3 regions of the Rossellomorea vietnamensis genome follow, and region 2 is predicted to be linked to each of the others. Evidence: riboswitches for the same ligand, from Rfam matches in the RefSeq annotation. Region 2 holds a riboswitch; each other region holds the start of a gene.
The links. A riboswitch is a leader RNA that binds a small molecule or an ion and turns the genes downstream of it on or off. The one in region 2 is predicted to bind lysine.
Positions count from the first base shown of each region.

Region 1 (11,135 bases), 560 kb from region 2:
CCGTGACGGCCGTGATGCATAAAGACAAAGCAGATCGAAATATTATCAATAAAGCGAAAGTCATCATGGAAGAACAGGACCCTGATTTATTCATTGTCCAATTGATCGGTACTGATCAAATCGGGCACAGCAGGGGAGTCTTATATGATGAATACATTGAAAAGATTGAAGAGGCAGATCATCTGATACAAGAATACGTCGAGTGGCTGGAAGCAGAAGGAAAGATGGAGAACACGACCCTTATGATATGTGCGGATCATGGACAGGCAGATGGAATCGGCGGTCATGGTCATCTCGATGAAGGGGAAAGATACGTTCCATTCTTTATGGTCGGCCCTGGGGTCAAGCAGGGAGAGAAAGTCCAGGAGAAACACAGTCTCGTTTCCATGGCCCCAACCATCGCCCATTTATTAGGGGCGCCATTTCCAAGTCACAGCAGGGGACCTGTCCTCAACGAGGCGTTAAAGGAGCGTTGGAAGCAACATGAATAAGCAGAAAGTCATCGTATTTATGCCGGCCCATAATGAAGAAGAGTCGATCGGGGAGGTCATTAAGCGGGTGCCCCGTTCCTTCCACCCATCCGTAGATGTGGAAGTATTGGTCATCAATGATGGTTCAACAGATCGAACGGTTGAAGTGGCTGAAAGGGCAGGTGCCGATCATATCATTACATTTGAGAAAAATCGTGGACTGGGTGCTGCGGTACGAGAAGGACTGCGGGCATCCTTTGACCTCCATGCTCATATCGGGGTCATGATTGATGCGGATGGAGAGTACCCGCCAGAACAAATACCGGAGCTATTGGAGCCGATTTTCAAAGGGGAAGCGGATTATACCATGGGGTCGAGATTCTTGGGCACCATCAATGGCATGAAGCTTCACCGCCGATTGGGGAACTATTGTTTCACCCTCCTTCAATGCGTCCTCCTAAGAAAGTGGATCTACGACGGACAGTCCGGTATGAGGGCGTTCTCGAGACAGGCAATGGAACATGCCGAAATCATACATGACTACAACTACGCTCAAGTGCTGACCTTGAATCTTGTCCGTAAAGGCTTTCGGGTGAAGGAAATCCCGATATTGTATTATGTGAGGACGACGGGCCGGTCCTTCATCAAGTTCAAGTCCTATATGTCATCTGTTCTTCCCGCCATTATCCAGGAGATGAAGAAACCGGTGGAGAAAGTATATGTGGAAGAGCAGGCCCATTACATCCCTTCAGATGAAGGAACGAATCATTTTGCAAAATGACAACATAAAACCATATCTTTAACAAAAAATAAGTACTCCGGCTTCTATGCTTGAGTACTTATTTTATATTGACAATACGAATGATAATCATTATCATTGAAAACAGGAGGGAATCATACATGAAAAAATCGTTCATAACCACGGTACTATTGTTTTTATTAGGTAATATCCTGCTGTCTTCACAGGCATCCGCCTATTCATACGGTGATCCGAGTGAGGAGAAAATAGCAGAAGCGTATAAAGAAATCATGATCAAGCTTGATGAAGACCCTCCGAATTATTCAGAGTCCAAAAAGATTTATGAAACGGTTCAAGAAGAAGTCGATCAGCATATGGGTGAAGAACCTTCCAAGATCATCCTTCAGAACCTTGATAAAAAAGAAAAGCAAGAGGCAATTGAAAATCTGGATGAACTTCTTGTCCTCAATATTGCCAGAAGACTTGAAAGCATTGATAAAAACTTCTCGGAATATGATACGAGTAAGCGATTACTCGCAAAAGGATTTGCTACATATAAAACGTTATCCCCGAAAGTAGAAGGGGAAAACCCTGAATTGGATCAAAAGATCAGGACTGAATTCGATCAAGCGCTGGAATCCCTCGGGAACCCGGGACTGTTCGGAGTCGGAACAAAGGAATCCGATCAGGACACGTTTAAAGAAAGTAAAACGTTCATAGTGGATTCGCTGCAAAAAGAATTCGACATTAAGAGCCTTGAAGTCGGACACTTTTCTGAAAGTGCCACTGAGGAATCAAGCGGGAAACAGGAGTGGACGGATGTTTCCAACCTGAAGAACTGGATACCCATCATCATTATCGTAGGGGTTCTGGCTGCAGCGATTGTCTATGCCGTCAGAAAACGTAAATAAGGTCACCATAGAAATAGTCTTTAAGCAAGTAAGGGGGAACTATTGTGGAATTACAAGCTTTACTGATCACCTTTCGTGAAGTACTGGAAGCGTTACTGATCATCGGGATCATCACTACCTATCTGAAGAAAACGAATCACGGCAAGTTTACAAAGTTTGTCTGGCTGGGTGCCGGATTAGCGGTAATCGCCAGTGTCGGCGTAGCGATGCTCTTTCAGGTCGTCTTTACAGGATTTGCCGCCATGGGAAGCGAGATGTATCTGAAGATCGGCATCATGCTGGTCTCCTCCGTCCTTCTTACCCAGATGGTCTTCTGGATGGCGAAACACAGCCGTGACCTTAAAGGAAACATGGAAGGGAAAATGAAGCATTTTATTTCCACAGGTAATATTGTCGGAATGGTGATCCACTCGTTCCTCGTTGTTCTTCGCGAAGGTGTGGAGACCGTATTTTTCTTCGCCGCCATTACAGGCGGGGATATCGGAGCGGCCATGCAGGGCTGGGGAGCGATTACGGGAGTCGTCATCGGTTGTGTCGTAGCTTACTTCTTCTTTAAAGGCACAATGAGAATTTCATTGAAAAGCTTCTTTAAAGTGACCGGCGCATTCATTATCCTCATCTCTGCAGGACTTCTTGTACAGGCGATTTCCATGATGCAGGATATAGGATTGATCGGCAGTGTGATTCCACACCTTTACGACCTGACCTGGCTACTGCCTGAGCATCCGATCGATTACGCCCATTTCCTCCGTGATACGGGAACTGCCCCGTTGTTATCCGGTGATGTAGGCATCTTCCTTAAAGCGTTGTTCGGTTATTCCTCCATGCCGTCCATCGAAGAAGTGATTTCGTATATCGGTTATTTCGTAGCGATTTACTTCCTGACTGCACCGAAGCGGGAGTCGGTGAAAGCAAAGGAAGAGGTCAAAGGCGGAGTGAAGGATTTGAGCCCACAAGCTAAATAAATTGTATCAGTACCAAACCTCATTGCCCTTAAAGATTGAACACCCTTTTCGAAAGGTGTACACTCTTTAAAGGAATGTATGTTTGGTACTTTTTTAATGATTGAGAGTCTAACAAAGTATGAGGGTGACGTCGTTGAGAATGAAGAGTGGGAAGTATATGAGTCGGCTGAACGTGGCGGGTGCATTTGCTGTGGCGGCTGTTTTGGTTCTTCAGCTGATTTGGATCCCTAGCTATGCGGCTACTTGGGATATGGTTGATTTTGCACTGGGTGTCCTGCATTTTGATATGTATCAGATGCAGCCCCACTTTCCCGGTTATCCTTATTTCATCCTGGGAGGGAAAGTCCTTCATCTGATGGTGGGGGACCCCGTCCAAGCCCTGACTCTTTTTAATATACTTCTGTATGGAAGTGCCATCATCCCTCTTTTTCTGTTAATGAACCGAATCGTGCGTCCGACATATGCAGGGATAGCAACAGCCATCGTTTATACGAGCAGCTTTACGGTCCTGATGGTGAATCAGCCGATGTCCGAGGGAGCAGCAGTCGGGATGATGTGGTGGTATGTATGGAGTTTGGTTTTGGCCTATGAGAGACATCATAAAGGATTCCTCATTCTCCCACTGTTCCTATTCAGCCTGCTTCTTGGAATCAGGTTATCTTATCTGGTCCTTGGGATCGGGATCCTGATGCTCCTGTACAGAAAGTGGAAGGATGGCGTGGTAACACTTCTGGATACCTTCGTTTACCTGCTCATTGCCGTCCTGTTCCAGCTCCTCTGGGTATCGGGGATCAGCATGTCGGAAGGGGGATATGAAAGCTTTCTCCGACTGGCCCTTTCCTTCACGAACGGACATTTTCAAGAATGGGGGGGAACGATCGGTGCCTCAGATCTCAGTCTCTGGGACAGAGTCGTGAAGCTGATTTTTGTGAACACGATATGGGTGGGGGGTGTCGCTGAGTTCCTCCCCCTCCTCGTTCTATTGGTTGTCGGTATGGCTGCAGCAAGGAAGGATTCACACGGGAATTGTTATATGACACGCTTGATGCTGGTGCTTTTGGGCAGTTATTTCCTCTGGGCTCTCTTCGCCCAGAATGTGATGAAGCCCCGTCATGCTTTGCCTTTGATCGGCATCGCCTTGTTCCTTGGAGCGGAAAGACTGCTTTCACAACGACTGTCACGGACAGGTTCCATTCTTGTCCTTTCGTTCCTCCTGCTTCAGGTTTACCATACAAGTGCGTTATTATATAAACATGCATCGGACATTCCGGCCGTTTACCAAATGGCCGATTATTTAGAGAGCGAAGGTGAAAAACAGCCTCTCGTCGTATATACCTGGGAAGAGTCCAGGGTACTCGAGTATCTTGATGTCCCTTTTATTCATAAGAAAGTACAAACGTATGAAGTGTTTACCACTGACACACGATATTACCCTGAGCGGGATATTTATCTGACGGATAAAGTGGTCGAAGGGTTTAAGAAGCAAGGGATTCAGATGGATGAGTTCATTAAGGTGGAGAAGCATTTCCATTCCAGTGAGCTCATCGACCCGATCTATCACGACCTGACATTATATAAATGGAAGAAACAGAGGGGGGAGGAAAAAGGATGAATCAGAATATCACGAATAAATTAGCGCTGCTTCCCGACCAACCGGGCTGTTATTTAATGAAGGACAGGCAGGGGACGATCATCTATGTGGGAAAGGCCAAAGTATTGAAGAACCGGGTGCGTTCCTATTTCACAGGCTCCCATGATGCAAAAACCCAGCGGCTGGTAGGGGAGATCGAGGACTTCGAATACATCATGACCTCCTCTGACCTGGAAGCCCTTGTCCTCGAAATGAATTTGATCAAAAAGTATGACCCTAAATACAATGTCATGCTAAAGGATGATAAAAGCTATCCGTTCATCAAGTTAACGAATGAACGGCACCCGAGACTCATTACCACACGAAAGGTCCAGCGGGGAAAGGGAAAGTATTTCGGTCCTTATCCAAATGTCGGAGCGGCAAATGAAACGAAAAAACTTCTCGACCGCCTGTATCCTCTACGGAAGTGCAATACGCTTCCTGACAGGGCCTGCCTTTACTATCATATGGGCCAATGTCTCGCTCCCTGTATTAAAGAAGTGAGCAAAGACACGTACCGAGACATGACAGATGAAATAGCCAGATTCCTCAATGGGGGATACAAGGAAATCAAGAAACAGCTCACGGTGAAAATGAATGAAGCCTCGGAAAATCTGGAATTTGAAAGAGCGAAGGAATTCCGCGATCAGATTCTCCATATCGAAGCGACCATGGAAAAACAGAAGATGACAATGACCGATTTCACCGACCGTGATGTATTCGGATATTCCGTTGATAAAGGCTGGATGTGTGTTCAGGTATTCTTCGTCCGGCAAGGGAAGCTCATTGAGCGGGATGTGTCTTTATTCCCTCTCTATAATGAACCCGAGGATGAGTTCCTGACGTTCCTGGGTCAGTTCTACTCCAAATCCAACCACTTTAAGCCGAAGGAGATCTTTTTGCCTGAAGAGATCGATATCGAACTCGCGGAGAAGCTTCTTGAGGTGAAAATGACCCAGCCTAAACGGGGGAAAAAGAAAGAGCTTGTGAAGCTTGCCGAAAAAAATGCCCAGCAGGCACTGGGGGAGAAGTTCGCCCTTATTGAAAGAGATGAAGAACGAACGATCAAAGCCATTGAAAGGCTTGGGGAGCATATGGGGATTTACACCCCTTTCCGGATTGAAGCCTTTGATAACTCCAATATTCAAGGTAGTGATCCTGTTTCGGCCATGATCGTCTTCTTAGACGGGAAACCGGAAAAGAAAGAATACCGTAAATACAAGATCAAAACCGTAAAGGGGCCCGATGATTATGATTCCATGAGGGAGGTAGTCCGGAGAAGGTATACGAGAGTGCTAAAAGACGGACTTCCTTTACCGGACCTTATCATCATAGACGGAGGAAAAGGTCAGATTGAAGCGGCAAGGGACGTGATCGAGAATGAATTGGGTCTCGACATCCCGATCGGGGGTCTTGCGAAAGACGATAAGCATCAGACATCGGAACTGCTGTACGGCAACCCGCTCCAAATCGTCCCCCTTGAAAAGCGCAGCCAGGAATTCTATCTCCTCCAGCGCATCCAGGATGAAGTCCACCGGTTCGCCATCACCTTCCACCGTCAGCTGAGAGGCAAAAGCGCCTTCCAATCCACCCTCGACGACATCGACGGCATCGGACCAAAACGAAAGAAACAACTTCTTAAACACTTTGGATCCATGAAGAAAATGAAAGAAGCGACTGTGGAGGAGTTTATAGAGATAGGAATACCCGAAGCCGTGGCGAAGGTATTGGTGGAGAAATTGAAGTAGCGGCTGTAATGAATTCGATTTATTTAAAAATTGTGCATTGAATCACAATTTTTTATGTGCTATAATAAACAGAAATTTATAACATTATCACTTTTTAAGTGGTGATAGAGGTGCGAACTTCAAGAGTACAGGTAGAGAGGGGTATGAGCCCCGCCGACATGCCTGGAAAGGGGAGAATCGCCGAAGTGGTTATAGTCTCATACTATATCCGCTGGTCCTGCGTTTAAGAAATGCAGGATTGTCAAGATGATTCAATCTTGGAGAGCTATCTCACAATGCCGATGAACCTATTTGTATGTTCTGCTGTATGTTCATAAAGCAATGAGATATTATTCTCATTGCTTTTTTTATTATCAGCGCAGGATTTGGCACCAACAATCCTGTCCTATGGACGTGTAGGATAATTGTGATTGTACTCTTCATCATCAACAAGAGCGGAGACGCTCAGAAAGAGGGAGAAGTCGTGAGTATTATTGTTCAAAAATTCGGTGGGACTTCAGTAGGGTCTGTGGAAAGAATTCAAAATGTTGCGTCAAGGATCATTGAAGAAAAAGAAAGAGGGAATGATGTGGTGGTGGTCGTATCTGCCATGGGGAAAACGACGGATACACTCGTTGGTCTTGCAAGGGAAATCACGTCTCAACCGAGCAAAAGAGAAATGGATATGCTGCTCTCAACCGGGGAGCAGGTGACCATTTCACTCCTGACCATGGCCCTGATCCAATCGGGGCATGATGCCATTTCATTCACGGGCTGGCAGGCCGGCATCGAGACGGAATCCGTCCATAGTAATGCAAGGATCACCAATATTCATACCGATAAAATGGCGGCTCACCTTCAGGAAGGAAGAGTGGTCATCGTCGCAGGATTCCAGGGCATGACAGAAACCGGGGAAATCACCACACTCGGCAGGGGCGGGTCGGATACGACAGCCGTTGCGATCGCGGCAGCCCTGAAGGCGGAGCGCTGTGACATCTATACGGACGTAGACGGGGTTTACACGACAGATCCCCGCTATATAGAAGGAGCAAGGAAGTTACCGTCGATTTCATATGATGAAATGCTCGAACTTGCAAACCTCGGGGCAGGGGTCCTCCATCCGAGGGCGGTGGAATTTGCCAAGAATTATCAAATCCCGTTGGAAGTCAGATCGAGCATCGAAAGAGTGGAAGGAACGTATATTGAGGAGGAAGCAAGCATGGAACAGAACTTGATTGTAAGAGGAGTAGCATTTGAGAATGAAATTACGAGGGTCACGGTATTCGGACTGGGAAATGCATTAACAGGACTATCATCCGTGTTCACTACGTTGGCTGAAAATCATTTGAACGTAGACATCATCATCCAGACCCAGACGGATCAGAATACGACCAATCTATCTTTCTCCATCAAGGAGCACGATCTCGAGGAAACCCTTGCTGTTCTTGAACGAAATAAAGAGCAGTTGAATTTCACACACGTCGAGCACGAAAGTGGGCTGGCGAAAGTCTCCATTGTCGGTTCGGGGATGATTTCAAACCCGGGTGTGGCCGCGGAAATGTTTGAAGTGCTTGCTCAAAATGACATCGTCGTGAAAATGGTCAGCACTTCTGAAATTAAAGTGTCTACAGTAGTGGATGGCGAGAATATGCAGAAGGCGGCAGGCGTCTTACATACGGCCTTTCATCTCGATGCCGTGAAGATGGAAGAAATCACGCTGTAGGATCAACATGGAAAAGGGTTGCCTGGATGATTCCAGGCAACCCTTTATTGAGAGCTTGACTACTCGATCCGGTCTTTGTCGTCCCATCTTACCATGACTTTGACCGATTGGCTCCGTTTATATAATTCGTCAGCAGCTTCTGCCACACATTTTCTTTGAAGCTGAATCTGTTCGGCAATAAAGCCCGTTTCCAGTTTGAAGTTCACATCCGTTTTCAGTGACAGACGCCGTTCGATCACAGGTCCGCTCAATTCAAATGTCATTTCATTTCTTTTCTGTTCCAGAAGTGTAAGGGTGCCCCATCCAGCTTCATTGAAAAAGGAAGATATTTCTTCCGTTGACTGAAGGGGGAACTTCCTAGAGAGCTGCTTTCCTCCCCAGTATAGGATATCGGGTGTGTGTTTTCCCAGTATGTCTGGAATCAAGATGTCGCGTAACATTTCATATCCGAAGATTGGAACGGACGGCTGATGTACTTCTTCTTTTTTCTGTTCCAAGTAAATCCCCTCTTTCTATAAAACTATTATATACATGAAAGAGGTAATTATCATCCCATACCTTGAAAAAATGACCTTGGGATATTTTGGTGCTATAATATTTATTGTACATTTATTAGAATTTTCGAACATTTAGTTGTGTAAAACCTCATGTTTTCCGTTGTGGATCTACTGAAAATATTTTTGCGGTATTGTCGAATTTATGTATACGTTTTCTTGACGCTTCCACTCCTTGGGAGTAAAATGAACATGTCACATTATTGTTACAATATAAAATATGTATCGTCGTCTAATAGGTAAAGAAAGGCATTAGAAAACGAATTCATATTTTATCATTAAGGGGGGTAAATCATGGCTGGAAATCGAGAATTTAATTATCGCAGGCTTCATTCATTGCTAGGTGTTATTCCAGTTGGATTATTTTTAACACAACATTTAGTCGTGAACCATTTTGCCACTGGTGGGGAAGAATCATTTAACCAGGCGGCGCATTTTATGGAAAGTCTTCCTTTCCGTTATTTCCTTGAAATCTTTATCATCTTCCTTCCATTGTACTTCCATGCGATTTACGGAATTTACATTGCATTCACTTCCAAGAATAATGCAAGCAAGTTTGGTTATTTCCGTAACTGGATGTTTTTACTTCAACGTGTTTCTGGAGTGATCACATTCATTTTCGTCACATGGCATATCTGGGAAACAAGGGTCGCTGCGGCGTTTGGAGCTGAAGTGAACTTTCAGATGATGGAAAACATTCTATCCAATCCGTTGATGTTAGGATTCTATGTGCTTGGTGTATTATCAACGATTTTCCACTTTGCTAATGGATTATGGTCATTCTGCGTAAGCTGGGGACTAACGGTTACACCTCGTTCTCAATTAATAGCTACATATGTTACGATCGGGATTTTTGTCGCGTTATCGATTGTCGGTATGCGTGCAATCTTTGCCTTCGTATAAGCAGAAAAATATACGAGTCTGATAGATAAGCAAGTGCTCTCGAAGTATGGTAGGAAAAGGAGTGAGTCACGATGAGTAAAGGTAAAATCATCGTTGTCGGTGGCGGTTTAGCCGGCCTGATGGCCACAATTAAAGCAGCAGAAAAAGGAACGCAAGTCGATTTATTCTCACTGGTACCCGTTAAGCGTTCTCACTCTGTATGTGCACAGGGTGGAATTAACGGAGCCGTTAATACAAAGGGAGAAGGGGATTCTCCTTGGGAACATTTTGATGATACGGTTTATGGTGGGGATTTCTTAGCGAATCAACCGCCTGTTAAAGCAATGACAGAAGCAGCACCTGGGATCATTCACTTACTCGATCGTATGGGTGTTATGTTTAACCGTACGCCTGAAGGGTTACTGGATTTCCGTCGCTTCGGTGGGACCCAGCATCACAGAACCGCTTTCGCTGGTGCTACGACTGGTCAGCAGCTATTATACGCTTTGGACGAGCAGGTTCGCCGTCATGAAGTGGCTGGATTAGTCAGCAAGTTCGAAGGCTGGGAATTCCTTGGAGTCGTCATTGATGACGAGGGAGTTGCAAGAGGGATCGTTGCCCAAAACCTTCAAACAATGGAAATCAAATCATTTGCAGCGGATGCCGTTATTATGGCTTCAGGTGGACCGGGGATCATCTTCGGTAAATCTACAAACTCTGTCATCAATACAGGTTCAGCCGCTTCGATCGTGTATCAACAAGGTGCGTACTATGCAAATGGTGAGTTCATCCAGATTCACCCGACAGCGATTCCAGGGGATGATAAGCTTCGCCTCATGAGTGAATCTGCACGTGGTGAAGGTGGACGTGTCTGGACGTATAAAGACGGTAAACCGTGGTACTTCCTTGAAGAGAAGTACCCTGCATACGGAAACCTTGTACCGCGTGATATTGCCACACGTGAAATCTTTGACGTGTGCGTAAACCAGAAGCTTGGTATCAATGGCGAGAACATGGTTTACCTGGATCTATCTCATAAGGATTCAAAAGAGCTTGATATCAAGCTTGGCGGTATCATCGAAATCTATGAGAAGTTCATGGGTGATGACCCGCGTAAAGTACCAATGAAAATCTTCCCTGCCGTTCACTATTCGATGGGTGGACTATGGGTCGATTATGATCAAATGACGAATATTCCTGGATTATTCGCAGCAGGGGAATGCGATTATTCTCAGCACGGTGGTAACCGCTTAGGGGCTAACTCATTGCTATCCGCTATCTATGGCGGTATGGTGGCAGGTCCAAATGCGATTAAGTATATTGAAGGACTTGAGAAAACAGTTGAATCCGTTCCATCTTCCCTATTCGACCGCTATGTGAAACAGGAAGAAGAAAAATGGAACAACATCATGTCCCTGAATGGCACTGAAAATGCGTATGTCATCCATAAAGAGCTTGGGGAATGGATGACGGATAACGTAACGGTTGTACGTCATAACGATAAGCTGAAACAAACGGATGAAAAGATCCAGGA
Region 1 is NZ_CP104558.1:4,201,046-4,212,180, forward strand. It holds gene N5C46_RS21550 (alkaline phosphatase family protein) at 1-491, shown strand, start outside; gene N5C46_RS21555 (glycosyltransferase family 2 protein) at 484-1,251, shown strand; gene N5C46_RS21560 (hypothetical protein) at 1,371-2,120, shown strand; gene N5C46_RS21565 (FTR1 family iron permease) at 2,165-3,085, shown strand; gene N5C46_RS21570 (hypothetical protein) at 3,219-4,697, shown strand; gene uvrC (excinuclease ABC subunit UvrC) at 4,694-6,463, shown strand; lysine riboswitch at 6,561-6,739, shown strand; gene N5C46_RS21580 (aspartate kinase) at 6,927-8,165, shown strand; gene N5C46_RS21585 (YslB family protein) at 8,225-8,662, opposite strand; gene N5C46_RS21590 (succinate dehydrogenase cytochrome b558 subunit) at 9,014-9,622, shown strand; gene sdhA (succinate dehydrogenase flavoprotein subunit) at 9,694-11,135, shown strand, end outside.
Region 1: linked by a shared signal. The riboswitch ahead of N5C46_RS21580 (aspartate kinase) and the one ahead of N5C46_RS18590 (Na+/H+ antiporter NhaC family protein) in region 2 are both predicted to bind lysine.

Region 2 (11,135 bases):
CGCAGTCTGAGGTTCGCCCGGAAAGACAGGGAAAAGCCATCCTCTTTCATCTCGATTTATATGGAACCTGAAAAGTGGGTCGGACCATTGAACCCCCACTCAGAGGATGACAACCCTGAAACGATCGCTCTTTTCAACGGAATCGGCCGGGACGGGGATCATGACGGGAAAGCCAGCCTGAAAAGTGATGAAGATAAACTTGCCGCATTAACCGACTTTATCCTTCGTTACGGCATCGATCATGACAACTTCAAGCTTGCCCTCTGGGATTATTACAAGCGGGATAAAACCGTCAGTATCATTATGGGAAATGCCAAAATATATAAACAGTACGGAACGATTCATCTCAATCAGAAAGCCTTTCCGCTTCCCCTGAGATTTAACTATAGTTACCGGAACACCTGGGGAGACGCCCGTGGATGGGGTGGAAGACGGATCCATGAAGGGACGGACCTCTTCGCTGATTACGGTGTTCCAGTCAGGGCTACATCATATGGCATCATTGAGATGAAAGGCTGGAATCGGTATGGAGGCTGGCGAATCGGAATACGTGATATTAATAATACGTACCACTACTTTGCCCATTTGAGTGGTTTTGCCAAAGATCTTCATGTCGGACAAGTCGTTGAACCGGGAATGGTGGTCGGCGGTGTAGGAAGCTCAGGATATGGACCTCCGGGAACATCAGGGAAATTCCCGCCTCATTTGCATTATGGAATGTATAAGGATAATGGCCTGACAGAATGGTCCTTTGATCCATACCCTCATCTAAGAATGTGGGAACGCCAAGACAGGATCAAAAGCAGGAAACATTAAAAAAGCAGACAATGGGGACTCCACTGTCTGCTTCTTCCTTATACTTGTTTCTTCGATTTGGATACAGCGTTCATGATACTAGCTGCTAATCCACCCCAGATGATGACCATTCCGACTATCATCATTGTAATCGCGCTACCAGTCATGTTAGCTTACCTCCTTATAGCTATCGGCTTCTGTCTTGGCATGCCAGCGTTTAAATCCGAAGGCCACTCCTGCAATGATGGCAAATGCAGCTACGAACCATCCACTGTATAAAATGAAAGCATCAGAATATCCTTCGTAGTTACCAGTTTCCGTATCAAACTCTTTTAGTAAATTCATTTTGAATAATCCGAACATCATCCAACCAAGGACGATCGGTGTGATGACGCCCAAACATACTTTCCACCAGGCCCCAAGCTGGATATCCGATATTCCATTCGCATGGGATTGGAATGCCCCCAGCTTGCGAAGGAACCAGGCGATCACGACTACTTCCACTAATCCGACAAACGCCACTCCGAATTGGTTGATGAAGTAATCCGCAACATCAAGGAATAACAGACCACCCTGTGTTGCAAAGAGGATGGAAATGACAGCTGAAAGACCGCCACCGAATAGTACCGCTTTGTTGCGGGAAATCCCGAATTTCTCAGAGACGGCTGCCACATATGTTTCCGAAATGGAAATCAATGAAGACAGACCGGCCAGTACAAGTGAAGCAAAGAATAAGAAGCCAAAGACTTCGTTGAATGCCGGGAATTCGTTAATGATCTGCGGGAAGACAACAAACGCCAGTCCCACACCGCCACTTACAACATCCTGCACAGCCACACCTTGTGATTGTGCCATGAAACCAAGTGCTGCAAATACACCGATACCTGCCAATAGTTCGAACCCGGAGTTACTGAACCCTGTGATGAAGGCGTTGTTCGTAATATCCGATTTCTTTGGCAAATAACTTGAGTAGGTAATCATGATGGCAAAGGCAATGGATAAACTGAAGAAGATCTGTCCATATGCCGCCACCCATACGCCTGGATCGGCAATTTTACTGAAGTCCGGCTTGAAGAATGCATCCAGACCATCCATCGCACCAGGTAACGTTAAAGCGCGAACAACGATAATTAAGAATAAGATAACAAGTGCTGGAATAAAGATTTTATTCGCTACTTCGATTCCTTTCTTTACACCTTTGAAAAGAATGCCGAGTGTAACCGCCCATACGATCACAAGCGGGATGAATACCCCGGGAACCACACTGCCTGTCTGACCTGCATCAACCGACAATTTTAAATAATCACTGAACAGGAAGGATTCTGTATCCTTTCCCCAACCTAAATTGAAAGAAAAAACACTGTATGACATCGCCCAGGCGATAATGACGGCATAATAGGTAGAGATGACGAATGCAATTAAAACCTGCCACCATCCAAGCCATTCTGTTTTCTTATTAAGACGGAAATAAGATAACGGTGCTGAACCACGGTACTTATGACCAATTGTAAATTCAAGTACTAATAATGGAATACCTGCTGTTAGAAGAGCGAATAAATAAGGAATAAAGAATGCTCCTCCGCCGTTTTCATATGCTACTGCCGGAAAACGCCAAATGTTCCCTAATCCGATTGCTGAACCGACAGCTGCAAGAATAAATCCTGCCCGTGTACCAAACTGTGCACGATTCTCCATGTTGTTCCCCCCTAGTTCTTTCCAACTACCTGCCTTGAGGTATTTGAAATTTTTATATTTTCAGATTATTTATAATCTAAAGTCAGTATAGCTAGTTCCAGGACAATTGTCAAAGCTTTATTTTAGTGTTTTATTGAGAAATTAACCAAATTCCCACAGTACTATTTCACTATAAGAATTTTGTCGGATTTTGTGGAATGGGAGGCAATTGTATGACGGGGCTCCAAGCATAAAAAAAACCAGAAGCCGAATGGCTCCTGGTGTTCATCTCTACTATTCTGCAGATGCAGGTTTCGCTTTTTCACCGAACAGGAAGGCGATTGCCAGGATTAAGATGATGACAACCACAAGTCCCAGGATGGTGCTTCCAGTGAATCCTAATACAAGGTAACCGATTGCGGCTACCACTGCACCGATGACCGCATATGGAAGTTGCGTAAGCACGTGATCGATATGGTTGCTTCCCGCTCCTGTAGAGGAAAGGATCGTCGTATCCGAAATCGGTGAACAGTGGTCACCCAGTACAGATCCGGCAAGCACCGCTGCCATGGCAGGAAGTAAGATCGTTACATCCGATGCTGCAGCAATTTCCCCTGCGATCGGCAGTAATATACCAAACGATCCCCAAGAGGTTCCCGTTGAGAAAGCCATGATGCCGGCAACCATGAATAAAATGACCGGAAGTGCCTGCATCGGCAGGCTTGATTGCTCTACCAAACCTGCAAGATACGTACCTGTTTGCAATTGGTCGATAAGCGTAACGATCGTCCAGGCAAAGATCAGAATATAAACAGCCGGAAGCATCGACTTGATTCCTTCCACTACGGCTGTCCCGATTGCACTCCCTTCAATTCCTTTCAAACTTACTTGACGAAGGAAGAAAATCAGGGAAACAAGAAGTCCGAATAATCCACCATACAATAACGATTTGGTTACATCCGTATTTTCAAAGATCGGCAGCAGGTCAAATGATCCCACCGCTTGATACCCAGTCCACAGCATCATGGAAACAGTACCGATGACTAGGGCCACGATCGGCCAGACAAGGTCGCCTACCGAGCCTTTTGAGCTGACTGGAAGATCGTTTTTCAATTCACCGGGAATTTCTTTGCCGGGATCATAAAGATCTCCCGTTTCTAGTGCACGTACTTCATGCTCTTTCATTTTACCGAAATCAAGTCCCTTATAAGCAACCATGACGACTAGCAGTACGGCCGCCCACACGTAAAGGTTCATAGGGATCATTTGTATGAAAGCTGAAAATGCCGTGTATTCCGTGATGCTGTGAGCAGTCAGAATAGAACCGATGATCCCGATGATGTATGCTCCCCAGCTTGAAATCGGGGACACTACACAGATCGGAGCCGATGTTGAATCAATGATATAGGCTAATTTAGCACGTGAGATTCTGTGACGATCCGTGATGGGTCTTGAAACCTGTCCAACAGCAAGGGCATTGAAATAGTCGTCAATAAAAATGATGATACCCAGTACCGCAGCCAAAAGCTGTGCACCCTGTCTTGTCTTCACACGTTTCATCGCCCATTCACCGAATGCGCGGCTCCCGCCTGAGATATTCACAAATGCGGTGATGATACCAAGAATGAGTAAGAAGAAAATGATGTAGACATTCCAGGTGTTAAGTCCGCCGTCTGCGACAAAGATGCCCTTGAAGGCGTCCCAGATAAAGCTGATTGTTTTCGTGATTGAGAAGTCTGCCAACAAAAAGGCAGATGCGACGATCCCTACTCCCAGTGAAAGCAGTACCCGTCTTGTGAGAATAACCATAAGAATGGCTAAAAGGGGTGGTAATAATGAGTAAATCGTGTTTTCCATAGTGTCCTCCTCCTATTTGATAGGGGGGAACCATCGTAGCATGACAGAGGATAATAAAAAAAGGCAACGATAGAGAAACTATCATTACCTTTGTTAGTAACGTAAGTGCTCCATCACGATCTGTAGCTCCCCATTATAGAGATTTCCCTATAATGACAGTGTTATCCTTCTTCAAGACAACCCCAGCAAATACACCTTCGACATGCATATTTACTTCGGCAAAGATTCCCTTTCATCTGTTTTCTCCGTTGTCATCCTCGAACAGATTACTCTTGAACCCTGCGCCTCTACCCCATCGGACTGATGATGTGGTGTGTTATAAAATTTTCTTTATTAATATAACAAACTATCATTCTTTTGACAACTTTTTTTCGTGACTAATTTGTGGGAAATTCAATGGAAGGACTCGATTCCCCTCCACCATTGTTATAAAATTGCGGTACATCCAGATGGACAGTGCCCATGGCAACCAGAATATCCTGCTTGATCGTTTCGGTTTTCGTTGCAAACGGGATGATGATCTGCACATTCACTTCAAGCTCCACAAATACCTTCACAACCGCATTATTGATGCCGAACTGTTCCACCGTCGTTTTCACATCGGACCGTACATCACCGATGGAATGAAAGCGGATCGGGATTTTCGGTCCCAGGTTCCCGAGCAGTACGTTATTCGTCGCCTGACCCAAAGGAACGGAATAAGTGATGCCCTTCGATGTTTTCGACTTCCCTTCATCAATTTCCACCTCAGTGAGAAATTCCAGGTTTTCTATATTCCCGGCTTCTGCTTCCTGAAGGTTCTGCTGCACAAGATTTGTTATCTCTGCCTGGACCCTGTTAATCGTCTGTGTATTATATTTAAATGAAACGATATCTCCTTCTGAATTCTTCACTTCTTCGGTTATATCCGAAATATCCAGAACATCGGCAATCTTCTTATTGATGGCTTTGTTAATCACCAGGGTACCGATCCTGCTCGTCTGTGTCTCGGCATATGCAAGGAGCGTTGGCTTCAACCCTTTGTTAATGATCCACAATCCGAATCCCGTTGAGATCATAAAGAACAGAAATGTAATAATCATGACATGACGAAAAGGCAGCGGACCTCCTCGGGGTTTGTAGGTTTTGAACTTAGACACAAAAATCCCCCCTCACAAGCTATTTGTATGCATTGTAAGAGGGGTTTAGCGCAAAAATTTATTTAATCTTAAGAGATTGCGGTTCATAATCAGGATCAAAGCCCGTGATCACCTTGTCTAATTCCTTGCTTAAATCGAGTGGGTAAGGAGCGTCTGACTCCTGCCCATCTTCTTCGATGATCCGTATGACAGGACGGTCTGTGACTCCTCTATTTTGATCGGTCACAATCCCTTTCCTTCCATCATTCAATTCCACGATCATGCCATTCGGATACATCGCGACCGATGAACGGAATGCTTCGATCACTTGTGAATCGAACAGGGATCCCGATCCCGCATATAATACCTCTAATGCCTGATGGGGGAGCATCGCTTTCCTGTAGACCCTGTTTGAAGTCATGGCATCAAATACATCGGCCACAGCGATGATCTTTGCGAACGGATGGATATCCTCACCCTTGATCCCCCGCGGATAACCGGACCCATCGAGCCTCTCATGATGCTGATAGGCACAGTGCGCGATGATCAGGGACACCGAATGCAGCTGTCTCAAGATCTCAAAGCCATGTTCAGAGTGTTTCTTGATTTCACAGAATTCGTCTTCCGTAAGTTTCCCGGGCTTCAACAGGATCTCTTCCGGCACAAGCATCTTCCCGATATCATGGAGGATCGCCCCAACCCCGAGCTGCTCCAGCTGCTTCTGTGAAAGCTTTAGTTCAAGACCGATGGAAAGTGTATATAACGTAACATTAAATGAGTGATGAAAAATATAGGAGTCGTATGTAAACACATCTGTCAAAATCGTGAGAAGATCATGATTCCCCTTTACTTCGGACAGGACGACATCGATCACCTGCTTCAATTGAGTGGCACTATCTTCAATCATGAGGAGGCTTGGCTTCTCTTTGGATGTGCTTAGTTGATTGAAGGCCATCTCAATATTCTGAACCGCCTCTTGTCTCACTTTACTCGAAACGGTCCCCTTCACATGGATTCCACTTGAAAGAGAGTCTTCAATATAGACATACTGAATACTAAGCTCCTGCAATCTGTAAATCATGCGTTCTGTAATGGGAACATTATCATGAATCAACGCTTGACCTCTCATATTATATACCGTTGTAGCTAGAACCATGCCGGGTTTCAACGCCCGTGTTGATATAAGCCTCATAGAATTCTCCTATGTAATTCTTTCATTTTTCGACAAAATTTCCTAGTATCTCCATTATAAAGGATAAAAAGGATCTTGCAAGGTGTATTTGGTTAAATATTCATGAAAGAATATAGACGAAATAAGAGGGAAAAACAAAGACCAGCCGCTCAGGAGAGCACTGGTCCTATTTTGATTCTATATCATTTTTAACAGCGCGTCCCTTCCGGCCATCCCCGTGTAGATGCCGAGATTCGCTGCTTCATAGGTGACGGACTCCAGCGGTGCATCGAGGAGCTGATCGATGGTTTTCACACCAACCGCTCTTCCCGCGATGATCCCCCTGTCCTTTAATTTTTCATTCAGCAGCGCAACATCAAGTGCCCCACACATGATATATCCTTTTTCACTCGTCACGACGAGGAGATTGGTTTTCGGAAGTGCAACGGAAATCGCTGTAAAAGTATGTCCCCCAATGGTGATCGGAGATACATTCATCATGTTTCATCGCTCCCTTCACTCATATGTATGTCATGAGCGTGGAAACGGTGAGACATTTACTGTTTCAATTTCCATTCGAGGACATCCCGTAAAAATTCCGGCATAAAGTACTTCTTCTCAAGCCTCTGAAGGTCCGGAAAGAAGTGGCCGAATGTAAACATATCCGGCAGGGCCAGCTTGTATATCTTCCCGGGGTCGACGGGGACCTTCCCGATGAAGATGTCATGGTCTTCAAAGTGGATATTCGAATACACGAACCTCCCCATCACTTTCCCCCTGAAACCAAGTCCTTTCACTTCAAGATGCGGCCAGTCCTCATTAAGGGTCTGCTTAATGATTTCCTTCAGCTCGGCTCCCTTCATCCGGATCATGCAGGGGTTGATCGGGTGGGGAAGGATACGATGCAGGTCCTGCTTTGTCACCATTCCTTCCTCAAGTCCATCTATGAGGAGACCGGCATTAAGAAAACCGCAATCGGCCCCACACCACTCCATTAGTGCATCACAAAGCATTTCAGGCAGCGGGGACGTGTGAAACCAGTCAACCGGGAAAGATTTTGTCAGGCAGGTCACTTCCTGCTTTAATAGCTCCTGCCCGTTCCGGAACCATTGATCCCTGTCCTCCGCTTCCCTGACAACAGACGGAAGTTCCGCCTGCTCATATAGACGGGCCTTTTTTTCCACGACCTGCTTTGTAGATGTATCCACCTCGATCTTCATATGACCGACATAATGGCCGTATTTCCCTGCAGCACCAAGCATGGTGCCATTCACCTCTTTCCCCTGAGGTAAGACATGATGAGTATGGGCCCCCAGGATAACGTCTATTTCAGGGAATTGATTCCCGATCATCTCATCATCCCTTTTTCCCAAATGGGAAAGGAGTATGATCATATCGACATTGGGGCGAACCTCCTGAACCAACTTCCTCAGTTCATCCAAAGGGGAGGTGATGTTCCAGCCCAGAGCTTCGTAAAAAGGTTTGAAGTAGGCCGTTAATCCGATGACGCCAATCCTCACTCCACTGCCGGTACGATAAACCCGGTGAGTCTCCGCCCAACCTGGACGCCTGGAGGAACGATCCAGCAGGTTTCCTACAATCACATCAAACCGGGCACTGTCATACAGGCTGTTTAAATCATCATAATCCAATGTGATTCCTTCATTGTTTCCGATTGTTACAGCATCGAACCCGGCTTCATTTAATAACTCGACGTTCCCTTTTCCTAACGTCGCTTCTGTCAATGGATGCCAGCGGTCCACATGATCACCGATATCAAATAGATACACAGATTCCCCGTCATTCATATGCTTCTGTTTTCTCTGTTTTAAAAAGTCCCTGATCCTTGGCCAGTTCTCCAGGTGACTGTGAAGATCGTTTGTATGATAAATATGAATGGTTTCTCCCATAAATCGTTCACTCCTATTGGAGGAATGTTATCCTGTCATTCCTTGATAAATCAATCGAATACCAATTAAAATCAATATAATCCTCAATACGCTCACCAATACTTTGGACTCGAGCTTCGTATTGATATATGCCCCGGCCTTTGCCCCGATCCAGGCTCCCGGAATGAGAGCCAGTGCATACAGCCATTTGACATTCCCGAATATCACATGTGTTCCCGAGCTCACCAATGCCGAAAGAAAAATCATAAACATGGATGTTGCAACAGCCACATGGGGCGGGAAAAGAAAAATCAGGATCATGGCCGGGACCATCAGAGAGCCGCCGCCAATGCCAAACAAACCCGATGTAAATCCAACGACGAAGGCGATCACCACTCCAAGTAATGGAGGATATCCATACCGGAAGGTTTCTCCACTTGGATCGGTAAATTCCCTCTGAAAAGAGGCATTCCTGAATTTTTCTATAGGCTTTAATTTATTCCTGATCATCAGAATAAGGGCCACCAGTATCATAAAGATACCAAAATAAAGATTGAAGCTTTCCATATTCAATCCCTTGTTTACCCAGGCTCCAAGAATCGAACCGGGTCCGCTCCCCGCAAAGAAAATCAATCCGCTTTTATAATCGACGGTTTTATGCTTTAAGTATGCAAGGGTGGAAGATAACCCTGTAAATATCATGATGACCAGTGAGGTACCCACAGCGGTCTGAGGGTTCATCCCTTCTACCAGGCTTGTATATGTACCAAAGTAGATCAGGGCGGGTACAATGATGACGCCACCGCCTAAACCGACCAGTGATCCTATCGCACCTGCCAAAAGCCCGATTGATAGAAGAACAATCCATTCCATCTGTTTTTCATCTCCTGTCGGCTAAAATAAATCCAACTGCTTCGGGGCAAGACCTTCATACTCTAGCCCCAATAATTCAATCAGTTCTTTCGCATTATCAGCCGCGTCCCCACCAGAATTATTGTTAAAAAGAATATAAAGATCCTTAGACCTTTCGTGCAAATGATGAAGATGGGGAATCCACTCCTCGAGCTCGGCACGATTATAGCGATATAAATAGCGGACCTCCCGCCAATCTTCCCCATTCGGTTTATTCCAACCATAGAGATTCCTGCCGTGAAACCGGATGAGAGTGGCATCTTTATGCGTCGCTTCGAGCACCCGGGGAACGGATCCTTCACCCGCTTGGGGTTCATCGCAAATGCTGTGGATCCATCCTTCTTTTTTCATGAATGTCAGCGTCTTGTCCCGATACTCGGGTCTGAACCAGCTCTGATTCCGGAATTCAAGTGATACAGGAAGATCTTTCAATTGCTCCCTGCAGTACCGAATATAATCGACATTCTCTTTTTTACAATCGTACCATGGCGGGAATTGAAGAAGGACCATCGCCAGTTTCCCTGCATCCACGTATGGAACAAGGGACTCTTTAAAGGCTCTGAACATCTCTTCCTTTGTTTCAAAAGGGATCTCTCCACGCTGATGGCCAGTCATCCCCTGGTACGCTTTCACAATGAATTTAAAGTCCTCTGGTGTTTCCTTTACCCATTTCTCTGCATTCCGAATAGGCTGGACAGCATAAAACGTCGTGTCCACCTCAACGATGGGGAAATGAGCTCCGTATTCTTTTAGTTTGTCCCTGGGGGAAACATTCTCATAAAGGGTATCATGATCTCCCCAGCCTGTAACTCCTATGTATATCATCCGCATTCACCTGCTTTATTATGAACATGTCCATTTTATCATAAGGGAAATGGAAATTCTTATGTTTGGATTGAGGGTGGATAAAATAGTGGGGAATAAATTAAGCCAGAAAAAAACTCCCCTGATGACTCAAGGGAGTTTGATTGATTATTAACCGATTGAACCTTCCATTTCGAACTTGATCAGACGGTTCATTTCGACTGCATATTCCATTGGAAGTTCTTTCGTGAATGGCTCGATGAAGCCCATTACGATCATTTCTGTTGCTTCTTCCTCAGAAATACCACGGCTCATAAGATAGAATAATTGTTCTTCTGATACTTTTGAAACCTTCGCTTCGTGTTCTAACGAGATGTTATCGTTCAGAATTTCGTTGTAAGGAATCGTATCGGAAGTCGATTGATTATCCATGATCAGCGTGTCACACTCAATATTTGAGCGTGCGCCTTCCGCTTTACGGCCAAAGTGTACAATTCCACGGTACGTTACTTTCCCACCATGCTTGGAGATGGATTTAGAAACGATTGTAGAAGATGTATTAGGTGCAAGGTGAATCATTTTCGCTCCTGCATCCTGGTGCTGGCCTTTACCTGCAAGTGCAATGGATAGTGTCATACCACGTGCGCCTTCACCCTTAAGGATGACAGCCGGATATTTCATCGTCAGTTTCGAACCGATGTTTCCATCCACCCATTCCATCGTTGCGTTCGCTTCACATACAGCACGCTTCGTCACAAGGTTGAACACGTTGTTCGCCCAGTTTTGAATCGTCGTATAACGGCAGTACGCATCTTTCTTGATGATGATTTCAACGACTGCAGAGTGAAGTGAGTTCGTTGTGTAAACCGGTGCTGTACAACCTTCAACATAGTGCACGCTTGCGCCTTCGTCGAC
Region 2 is NZ_CP104558.1:3,638,369-3,649,503, reverse strand. It holds gene N5C46_RS18605 (M23 family metallopeptidase) at 1-816, shown strand, start outside; gene N5C46_RS18600 (methionine/alanine import family NSS transporter small subunit) at 855-962, opposite strand; gene N5C46_RS18595 (sodium-dependent transporter) at 964-2,490, opposite strand; gene N5C46_RS18590 (Na+/H+ antiporter NhaC family protein) at 2,764-4,326, opposite strand; lysine riboswitch at 4,442-4,624, opposite strand; gene yunB (sporulation protein YunB) at 4,704-5,465, opposite strand; gene N5C46_RS18580 (HD-GYP domain-containing protein) at 5,524-6,636, opposite strand; gene N5C46_RS18575 (YunC family protein) at 6,814-7,116, opposite strand; gene N5C46_RS18570 (bifunctional metallophosphatase/5'-nucleotidase) at 7,173-8,525, opposite strand; gene N5C46_RS18565 (sulfite exporter TauE/SafE family protein) at 8,553-9,377, opposite strand; gene N5C46_RS18560 (DUF72 domain-containing protein) at 9,399-10,241, opposite strand; gene sufB (Fe-S cluster assembly protein SufB) at 10,392-11,135, opposite strand, start outside.

Region 3 (11,135 bases), 1.9 Mb from region 2:
CCCATTCCATTCCATCGATGATCCAGGAATCCTGTCCAAATCCTTCATCGCTCAATACTTTTCCTACCAGTAAACGGGCATCCGGGGCGACCCCTTTATGTTTCCCGTCACCAGCCCCCGTCCCAAGAACCGTTGAGGCCACATGGGTTCCATGGCCATGGACATCCTTCACTTCTTCACCGGGAACGAAACTCACTGCCTCGTCGATTTGACCTGTGATATCCGGATGTTCCGAGTCAATCCCGGTATCCAGTACCGCCACCTTGACCCCTTCACCGGTATATCCTTGCTCCCAAGCCTGATCCGCACCTATTTGCGGTACACTCTGATCAAGGGCTGCTTCAACGCGACCGTCCAGCCAGATCTTATCTACACCTTTTTCGAATTGTGACGTTGCTTGCTTTTCAGCACTTTTAACCGTCACGTCATTCCAGAAAACCTCAGCCTGCTTTTTCTCTGCTGACAGTGCGGCTCCGTGGATACTTTCCAATTCCCGTACTTTCTTAGACCCCTTTGGTGCAGCGTTGATCGATTTCGCTTTCATTTCTTTGTATTCGACAATGACCGGTACAGCATCTGTGTTTTTGTCATCATACCCATACTCGATCAATTTTGTAATGTTAAACAAATCTTCATCCAGCTTACCCGCTGACATATAAGGCATCGCAGAGTTCGGAAAGACGAATGTTTCATCTTTGATCGTCATCACCCTGACACCATCACCGTTTTTATCTGCCGGCTCGACATTGATGATTTGTTTTCCATTGTTTAACGTAGAGACTTTCACTACATCTCCGGTTATGAGGGTGATGGTATGCTCCCCTTTTATGCTGGCTTTCACATCAACGGTTGACTGTTTAGGATTGACGTCCTTCGTAGGAACGCCTTTGGCTTCCACTTGGAACATCGAGCCCGCAATCATAGAGGCTGCGATCGATCCGACCAGAAGCGGTTTTACGTTCAGCTTTTTCATTATCATTCTCCTATTCTATTAAGGTCTTGATTCGGTCATAGGGTAGAATCTCGGGTGAGGAAAAAAGGAAGAAACTATGTAGTCAATACATGATTGATAGACTACTGGTAGATCATTCAGGCACCGCCTCCTTGATTGAATTTGAAAGATATGTCCTGGAAGTCGATAGAACCTCATGTCGATAATTAAATTGTAAGGGTGTGCGCATAGGTTTCTCAATTGGGGTTATTTTTCGGGACGAGAGTACTAGAGAGCCCCCGCTTCCGGTAAAGCAGGAAATAAATCTATGAAATCGGGTACAGAAACTCATGGCGGATGTGGGATAAAAAGTGGGGAGTATCGAAAAAATATCTTATCGATTACATTCTTACAAGACTTAAGTCCTCTTAAATAATCGTAAAACAACTTCATGGTACCAACGTTCAAATCACCCGCTCTCCGCTTGAACCGGGATTTCTGTTTGAAACACAAAAGAAAGAAGGCAGCATCCCGACAGACGCTGCCTTCTCCCTTATTCCATTTTCCGGACTATAAACACGGGCCATTAGATACAGCCTCTCACTTCGCCTCTTTCACAAGTTGGAACATTTCTTTGCCTTTTAGGCATGTGGTTTCAGATTCATCAGTTGATCCTTCATCTGTTGAGTATTCCATTAGGGTTTCCACCACTTGTGTCGCCCCGATCAGCATCAGCTTTGCCGACAGGATCGTCAAGGTAAAGAAAACGACAGGGATGAAAGAAATCCACGGATAGGTCGTCCACAGGAATTGCCACCAGCCTCCGAGGAGACCCGACCATTCATTAGAAAGGGAAACCAGGAACGGATTGTCAAAAAGGTCAACTTTAAATGATGATCCCCCTATGTAAATATTCAATACCCCAAGATGTGCAATCAACAGCATGATGATCATAAATTCCCGAATCGACACGAGAAGGGTTTGTGGAAGAATAAAGGGGCGAATATGATTCCTGATGTAATGACGCTTCGTTGCACCCAGCACTTTCGCACTATCAATAAACTCGTGACTCATGATCCGGTCATATTCATTCGTAAATAGCAGTGTCAGACTCGGAAGGGAAATCACGATAAGAATGACCAGATAAAAAACGGTTTTATCCGTAAAACCATACGGGAAACCTTCCGGATGATGTAACGGACCATCAAGCAGCATCCAATTCAATAATAAGAACGATAATAAGGTCGGCGGAAAATAGTTTGCGGCATCCACAATGTTATCAATGATTCTTCTGAACGGTTTCAAGTAGAAATGCAGCACCAACCCCATGAACACCGAAGGCAATACCCTACACAGTGTGATCAAGATCGCTGCCCCTATGGTATATTTCGCCCCAACAATGATAAGAAGAAAGATATTCCGGTTAAAATTGTCGGTACCAAGGGGTGGATACTCTGCCGGTGAATACGGAGGACTGAGAAGTTCCCCTTCTTCATTTTTCAAAAGGTCCAGCTTCGGCACCTCATCTCCCCAGCCAACATAGTAAACAAGACTTGCGGCAAACATACCGAACAGAAATAAAAACCCCATCATAAATGACCGATTCTTCATCAGTTTTTTCAACATCATATCGCCACCTTCTGACCTGTTTTCCAATCAACGAAAAGCCTGATGAGGATGAGCAGGACAAAAACAGGCAGATAAAACATGATCAAACTGAAACAGATCACATCCATTTGAGAGAATGACAGGATGAAGTGGGTGATGCCATAAATATTAAATAATCTTTCAAATACGATTAAGGAAGATAACAGAAAAAGAATGATCGATTTGGAATGATTCAATAAGCTGAACGAAATATTCCGCAGGACATGGATGAAGAAAATCGAGTGTTTGGACATCCCCCTGCTCTTGATCAGGTCTACATACGGCTTCCCATATTCATCGCTCACCAGTAAATAGATGATCCGGAACAACATGATTGTCGGTAAAATACACAAAGTCACAATGGGAACAAAATACACCTTTTCCTGGGAGCCGACGATCGGAAACAGAAGCACACCCGTCTCTTTCAAGATGAAAATGACACTGTATTGAATGACAATCAAGATGAAGATATCGGGTGTGGACTCGAGCAAGTTAGTCGCCCTAAGGATGAACGTTGACCAGCCGGATGGCAGCAGATGTGTGAGGTACGCAAGAAAGATGCCCATGAGGATGGATAAAAGAAAAGCAGACAAAAAAATCGAAACAGAATAGAAATACGGCTCCCAGAAGGCCGGGAACATCGGATATGAGTTGTTCGATTCATTCGTAATGGTCATCGATTCAGAATGAACGAGGGAGGTCGATATCTCCACAATGTTGAGCATATATTGTTTCAAACTGAGATCCACACCTTCATTGAACAAACCGATGAGGCCTGTCAGAAGGATGATTCCGAACAGAACGAAGACAAATTTCAAAACCATGGAACCGATCGATTTGAGATTCATAGATTGATCCTCCGAATTCATTGGATAAAGTTACCTTTACATTACCATAATAAGCCAAAAAATCCCATAAAAAAAGGTGAAGCCCCTTTGGACTCCACCACTCTTTTCCCTATCGATCTTTCCTTACAAGATCCTCATACGTCTCCCGCTCGATCACGACCCGGGATTCCCCGTTATCCACAAACACAACAGCCGGTCTCGGTATCCGATTATAGTTACTCGCCATAGAATACCCGTATGCCCCCGTACTGAACACAGCCAGGATATCACCGTAATTCGTCGGCGGCAGCATCAGGTCCCAGATGAGCATGTCACCCGACTCGCAGCATTTCCCTGCAATGCTCACAAGCTCCGTGCATTCCTCATTCGGACGGTTTGCCAGTACCGCATGATACTTCGCCTGATACAGAGCCGGGCGTATATTATCCGTCATCCCTCCGTCAATCGCCACATACGTGCGCACATCCGGGATGATTTTCTTCGAGCCCACTTTGTATAACGTCGTGCCCGCTTCTGCCACCATGCTTCGACCCGGCTCCACCCAGACTTCCGGGAGCGGGTATTCATTTTTCGCAAAATAGGTTTTCACACTATCCGTTATCCCTTTGACATAGGTCGGAATCGGCAGAGGCTGGTCTTCTTCCGTATACCGGACACCAAATCCGCCACCGATATTCAAGACAGGCATCATGACGTCCAAATCGATCCGGATCCGCTGCATGAAATCAGACAGTACCCGGATCGCCTGATCAAAGCCTTCCTGTTCAAAGATCTGAGATCCGATATGGGAATGGAGGCCCAGCAATGAGAAATACGGCTTCCTGATGGCAAGTCCAATCGCCGTTGCCGCCTGTCCGTTTGAAATGCTGAATCCGAATTTTGAATCTTCCTGGCCCGTCGTGATGTACTCGTGGGTATGGGCTTCCACCCCCGGTGTGACCCTGATCAGGATCTGCACCTCCTGCTCCCGCTCTTTTGCCAGGTCATGGAGCAGTTCAAGTTCAAGGAAACTATCGACGACAAAGCAGCCGATTTCAGCTTCAAGAGCCATTAGAAGCTCATCTTCGGATTTATTGTTGCCGTGAAAATGGATCCGTGCAGCCGGGAAACCAGCTTCAAGTGCCGTATACAATTCCCCGCCTGAGACGACATCCAGGGAGAGGTTCTCTTGTTCCGCCAGGCGCACCATTTCTTTACAAAGAAATGCCTTACTCGCATACGCCACCTGATATTTCAGACCACTCTCATTGAATGCATCCCGAAACAATTTCGCATTCCCGCGAATCATCCCTTCATCATAAACCATCAGTGGCGTGCCGTATCTTTCCACCAAATCACCCGTACCGATCCCACCAATCGTTAAATCCCCTTGAACATTCACATCAACTGTACTCATATCCCTAACTCCTTTAGACTCTCTAAAAAAACACAAAAAAACCGTATGAAGCAGATGCTCATACGGTTTTCCATCAAAGGTTACGGAACCAAGATGAAGACTATGTATTAACATCTCTTCAATAGTGCTCCACAACTTTTGCATTGTGACAGTCCAGCATTTCTTCAATGCTGGCCCAACAAAAAATAGAATTGGCTATTTTCTGCTTCGGCGATCTGCCTTTCCCAACTTATCCCGGAATCCATTATTCTCAAAGAAGGTACTCATCATTCTCGCGCCTCTATTATCAGAGAGTGACTGTATATTTTTTATTGGCATAACTATATCATTCTCTTGAAAAGGTTGTCAATTGGTTTTTGGATGGAGCGTTAATTCGGGGGTAGGGTTGATAAATTTTCACTTCCTTTTTGAGGATTTTTCTTTTAAATGTATTCGCTTATAATATATATAAAATAAACTATATATGTATCAGAAAGGAGTGCTTCCCATCAAAGAATTGACTCTCGGTATTATTTCATCCATGTTCTTTGCCGTCACCTTCATCCTGAACCGGTCCATGGAACTGGCCGGCGGAAGCTGGATGTGGAGTTCGTCCCTGCGTTTTTTGTTCATGCTTCCATTCCTTTTCATTATTGTAGGTTTACGAAAGAATATAAATCAAGTGTGGATCGAAATGAAGAAGAAACCATACGAGTGGCTGACGTGGAGCTTTGTCGGGTTTGTCCTCTTTTATGGTCCTTTGACGTATGCGGCAGCATATGGACCCGGCTGGCTTGTTGCGGGCACGTGGCAATTCACGATTGTGGCAGGGATCCTGCTCGCTCCCTTGTTTTTCACTTCAGGACCTGTGAGACGCAGGCACTCCATTCAAAAAAGGGCTCTCGGCATTTCCTCGATCATTTTAATCGGGGTACTGTTCATTCAACAGGAAAATGCCAGTGGGCTGTCTCTTTCAGAAGTGATCACAGGAGTCTTACCGGTGATCGTCGCAGCGTTCGCTTACCCTCTTGGGAACCGTAAAATGATGGAGGTATGCGGAGGGAAGCTTGATACGTTTCAACGGGTGCTCGGAATGACGATCGCAAGTACTCCCTTGTGGCTGATCCTTGGAAGCTATGCGTTTTTTAGAGTAGGCATCCCCTCCACTGGTCAAGTGACACAATCCTTTATCGTAGCCGTTTGCTCAGGTGTGATTGCGACTTCCCTCTTTTTTCTTGCGACGAATATGGCAAGGCATCATCCCGGGAAGCTTGCGGCAGTGGAAGCGACCCAGTCGACCCAGATCCTGTTCGTCATCATGGGAGAAGCGGCCATCCTTTCCGTTCCCTTTCCGTCAGGATTCGCTCTCCTCGGCATCCTCCTGATCATCACAGGAATGATCATCCACACCGTCAACGTTAAAAGAATGAATGGCGGTGTGGTGAAACCGGTAAAATCCGCTAGCTAAAAAAGGAGGAGCATCCCACCCTGGGGATACTCCTCCTTTCTAATTATTTAAATACCTGCCTTCTCATCCACTGGGTCGCAGCCCATTTATCCCCGATGACAACCGGTGCACCGCCATGCAGCGTTAAATCGTTCAGTTCCTGATTATCATAGAAATATTCAAAGTAAACGGCCATCCCTTTTTGCGGGGAGACAGACAGGCCAAGTTTCGGAAAGTACGTTTCACCGCCCTCCTCCACGTCGTTAAGGTACATGACAAGGGTACTGATCCTCGGATTCTTCACCGGTCTTGCAGATGCCGAGAAAAAATCAAAGTGCGCCTTGTATTCCTGACCAGGCTTATAGTTCAGGATCTGAAGACCCTCCCCGTGCTCGACGGGTATATTCATAATTTGAGAGACTCGCTTTTCAACCCGTGTCACGACGTCATGGCTTTCTTCCAAAAAGACAGAACTGCTCGTTCTCAGTCCATCGACTGTCCGGGTATTCCCGATTTTTGAGCGCTCGACCCGATCTTTTGACAATTGGATGAGTTCATCACATTCTTCATGACTCAGCACATTGCCAAGGACGACGATCAGGGGCTCCTCCATTTTCACGATGATCTGGATATCCCGGTCTTCGGTCTTGATCTTATTCCCCGTGTGGTGAAAAATCGTTTGTTCCTTTACAGCTATATCAGTCGTATTCATTGCCAACTTTCATCAACCTCTAATCGTATTTTTAACATTCTGAATTCTTACATTGGTGGAAGCATTCTTTGAATCTTCCAGACTGGGAAAACGATAGCAACTTTGGCATAACTGTATCTTTTATTCGGTTGTTTCCTCCTGCATGTCAAAATATGAGAGTGTATTTTTATATATTTTACACCCGGGATGAGGGGAATTCTATCTTTATTTTTTCTTTTTCCGCTGAAAAATAACGAGGCTGATTCAGGTGTAGGATTGGCGTGGGTTCAGGCATGTCACAGAAAGGACACGTAGTCAAAACTCATAAAAAAAGACTGCCGAATCCCATCCGACAGTCCATCCATTTATTTCTTCAATGCTTCATACTGAACTAATACTTCCTCCACAATTTCACTATCCGCATCCAGTCCGCTCACTTTTTTCAAAACATATGCAGGGCCGTGTTCCTTGATCATGCCCTGGATTTCCATGGCCTGTTCGTCTTCAGGATTGTCGAACAGGAGCGCTGCTGCAATCGCTTTGGCGAGATACGAATAAGAAAGTCCTGCTTTTTGAGCTTCTGTGGTCGGGCGGATCAATCGGTCATCGGGACCAAGTTTCCTGATCGGCGCGCGTCCCACACGGGTCACATCATCATTCAGGTAGGCGTTTTTGAAGCGTTCGATGTTTTTATCAATATAAGCAAGATGGTCGTTTTCATCGAGACCATATTGCTTCACAAGGTAGGCACCTGTTTCTTTCAACGTTTCCTTCACTTGTGCAGCGATTCCGTCATCGGCCAATGTCTGATCAATGGTCGATTTCCCTTGCAGATATCCAAGGTAAGCAATGACGGCGTGCCCTGTGTTCACCGTGAACAGCTTCCGTTCGATGAAGGGTGCTAGATCTTCCACGATCGTCATTCCTTCAACTGGCGGGATTTCTTCCGTGGTCTCGACCACCCACTCGTAGTATGGTTCAACGAGGACGTCCAATGAACCTTGATCCTGCATCGGTACAATGCGATCAACCGCTGAATTGAAGAAGAAGACTTTGCCTTCAAGCTTTGCAGCCGTTTCTTCATTAAGATTTTCTAAAATATGCTTTTTCAAAATATCTGTTGCACCGATCTGGTTTTCACATGCGATGACGTATAACGGTTCCTCTGAAGAGGCCACTCGCTTAGTGATCCCTTTAGCGATCAGGGGTGCGATCCGTGGCAGGATGTTCGGTCCGATTGCCGTCGTAAGGTAAGTAGACGAGACGATCGTATCGATTACTTCCCCTTCCTGATGAAGGTTGTTCAGGCCGGACACATTCTCGATCGTTTCCGTTTCCATCGTTTCCGTTGCAAGCTTCACCTCATAGCGTCCTTCTTCATTCAGTTTATTGATCACTTGTTCCGCAATATCCACAAAGGTCACATGGTAACCTGATTGGGAAAACAATGCTCCGATAAACCCTCTGCCTATGTTTCCTGCTCCAAAATGTATGGCTTGTTTCAACATCATCATTCCTTTATCAAATTAGTTTGTAAGTAGTCCAGAAAGATTTCTTCTAATTTCTTTAAAATGATCGCTTCGTTCGTGGACGAATAAATCATCATCGATCGATGATCTTCGATTAAACTTGTAGAGATCAGGCTGAGGATTTCCTGTTCCCGCCTGCTCAATTCTTCCGGGGCAAGCATTAGGAGAAGGCTCTTCATCTCCATCTCCGCACCATCCATCCCCTTGATCTTGCAAGGTTCATCCAGATGGGCCACCTGGAAGATCAGCTTATTTACGTTATGATCCCGGCAATGAAAAAGCCCCATATTCGTGTTCGGGATGCCCAGTCCGCCTTTCTTCTCCCTTTCCAACAGTTGGTCCAGGACCACTCGAGGCTGTTGAAGAAGTCCGTCCCTGTAAGCCTGCTCCACCATTTCAATCAGGATCCTGACGTGATTTCCCGCCGACTGCTTCCGGTACACGCGGAAATTGGTAAGGATGGCTTCCATGCTGGAATGGACATCTTTGATCTCCTGAAGGAGCATTCTCACTTCGGCTTTCCCATCAGACTTCTGTGATGGTTTCAAATATTTTTTCCTCGTCAGCTTCTCGACGTTATTCTGCAGATAGCTTTGGATGAATCCGATGTCCTTCTCACTCAATAATGGACTCACCAGAATATACTCCACTTCCGTAAAAGGAAGCCTGACGGTGGAAATGACAATGTCATACTCCTCAAGATCCGCTGTCTGGAAATCCTTGATCGACAGGATTTCCACCTTGTTGATCATGCTCAACTCCCGCTGGATGCGGCTTGCGAGCATCTTGGACGTCCCGATTCCTGTGGGACATACGACCACGGCTTGGACATTTACCTTTTCTTCATTCATCAGCATGGCGGATCCGAAATGAAGGACGATGAATGCCACTTCATCATCCGGAAACGAGATATCCCTAAACTCCATTTCCAGACTTTTTTTCACCGCTAGAAATAAGACCGGATACTTTTTCTTGATTTCATCCGTCAGGGGATTGAAAAGGTCCAGTTCCTGCTGCAAGCGGAAGATGGACGGTCCCATATGGGCTAGGAGCCCCTGGAACAGGGAAAAGTCATCGGACAGATCAACGTGGAGGTCTGCCGAAACATCTTTTATGATATTTTTGATAAGGTGCCCAAGGAGGATACTGTCATAGTAAACGACTTCTGGATCCTGCACCTTTGATCCTTTCAAAATGACCGTCAAGAATTGTACATCCAGATCGTTGATTGAAACGGAAAGCCGCTGTTTCAGTTCCCCGCATATCATGTCCATCAACTGAAACTCCCGGGGTGCCCCTTCTTCAGATGGTTCCCTTTGCTGTAATCCGAATCCCTTTTCGGTTCGTTGGACTGTCAGGCAGATATGCACGACAAGACCGATATAATCACTGTCCGTTAACGTGATCTGCTCGTCCGCCAAATGATGATTCACCACCTGGTCGACGGCGAGTAAATAGTCCGGCTTGAAATAACCGAGAACCGGTTCATCAAGATGATGGCCCTCTTGCATCCCATACAGTGTCTCGATGATGTCTTCATAAAAATGGACCAGGAAAAAACTTGCCAGGGCATGACGCTTGTCGGCTTCTTCCGCCATAAGCTCCACCCCCACCCCTCGTTTCCTCGTCAGGGTGATCCCGTACTTCTGAAGCCAATCCGCAAGCTCATCCAGATAAGAAGACAAGGTCGTCACGCTGATTCCGAGCTGTCTCGCAAGCACCTGTTTTTTAAAAGATGGCCCTTCATGGAGAAGGATGATCAGGAGATTCAGCTTTCGTTCCTCAGGTGTTTCGTCGGTCGGACTCACATCCGCAAGGTTTTGTATTAAACGATAAATATGCTCGTTCTTCCCATCGATGAACAGACCTTCATTGGCCGTCCTTTTCAATTCCAGATGGTACTGCTTTAAAATGCTTTCGATTGATTTCAAATTTCGCTGTACGGTTCTTCCGCTCACATTCAAAAACGCAGAGAGAGAGTACACGGTATGTTTCCCCGATGTTTTTACAATCAATTCGATTATGGATTTTTCCCTTGATGTAATAAACATACTTTCCCCTCTTTCCCTGGCATGAGCTTTTTTCAAAACAAATGAGAACAGAAAGGCAGGAATCCCGCCTTTCTGAATGATTGTTCTAGTTACTGTTGATGATGTCTTTCAGTTCTTTGGCCGTTTTCGCCTGAACCATCTTATCGACGTTTTCCTGTTCGGAGCAGACAACGGCGATACCTGAAAGGATTTCCAAATGCGTTCCATCCTTACCGGCAATACCGAAGATCATCTTCGCCTTCTCTCCGTTGAAATCGACGCCGTCTGGAACTTGAACGACGGTGAATCCGGATTTGATGACGGCTTTCTTCGCGTCTTCCGTACCGTGTGGGATCGCTACATTATTACCCATATACGTAGATGTGATTCCTTCTCTATCAATCATAGCATCTACATAGCTTTCTTCCACATACCCTGCTTTCACAAGAGCTTCCCCGGCGAAACGGATCGCCTCTTCTTTCGTGGAGAATGACTGATTCATGAAGATGTTCTCTTCAAGAAGAAGATCGTCATCGTGATCTGCATTCGGTTCAGCGTTAACCGCCTCTTCCTCTGCCTCTTCGACAACCTCTGCCTGCTCATCCGTGATCCCGTCCTGAAGACTCGCGATCAGCTT
Region 3 is NZ_CP104558.1:1,770,844-1,781,978, forward strand. It holds gene N5C46_RS09070 (S8 family peptidase) at 1-973, opposite strand, end outside; gene N5C46_RS09075 (ABC transporter permease subunit) at 1,532-2,557, opposite strand; gene N5C46_RS09080 (ABC transporter permease subunit) at 2,557-3,426, opposite strand; gene lysA (diaminopimelate decarboxylase) at 3,536-4,822, opposite strand; lysine riboswitch at 4,937-5,113, opposite strand; gene N5C46_RS09090 (DMT family transporter) at 5,310-6,269, shown strand; gene N5C46_RS09095 (2OG-Fe(II) oxygenase) at 6,313-6,960, opposite strand; gene N5C46_RS09100 (mannitol-1-phosphate 5-dehydrogenase) at 7,305-8,444, opposite strand; gene N5C46_RS09105 (BglG family transcription antiterminator) at 8,450-10,519, opposite strand; gene N5C46_RS09110 (PTS mannitol transporter subunit IICBA) at 10,605-11,135, opposite strand, start outside.
Region 3: linked by a shared signal. The riboswitch ahead of lysA (diaminopimelate decarboxylase) and the one ahead of N5C46_RS18590 (Na+/H+ antiporter NhaC family protein) in region 2 are both predicted to bind lysine.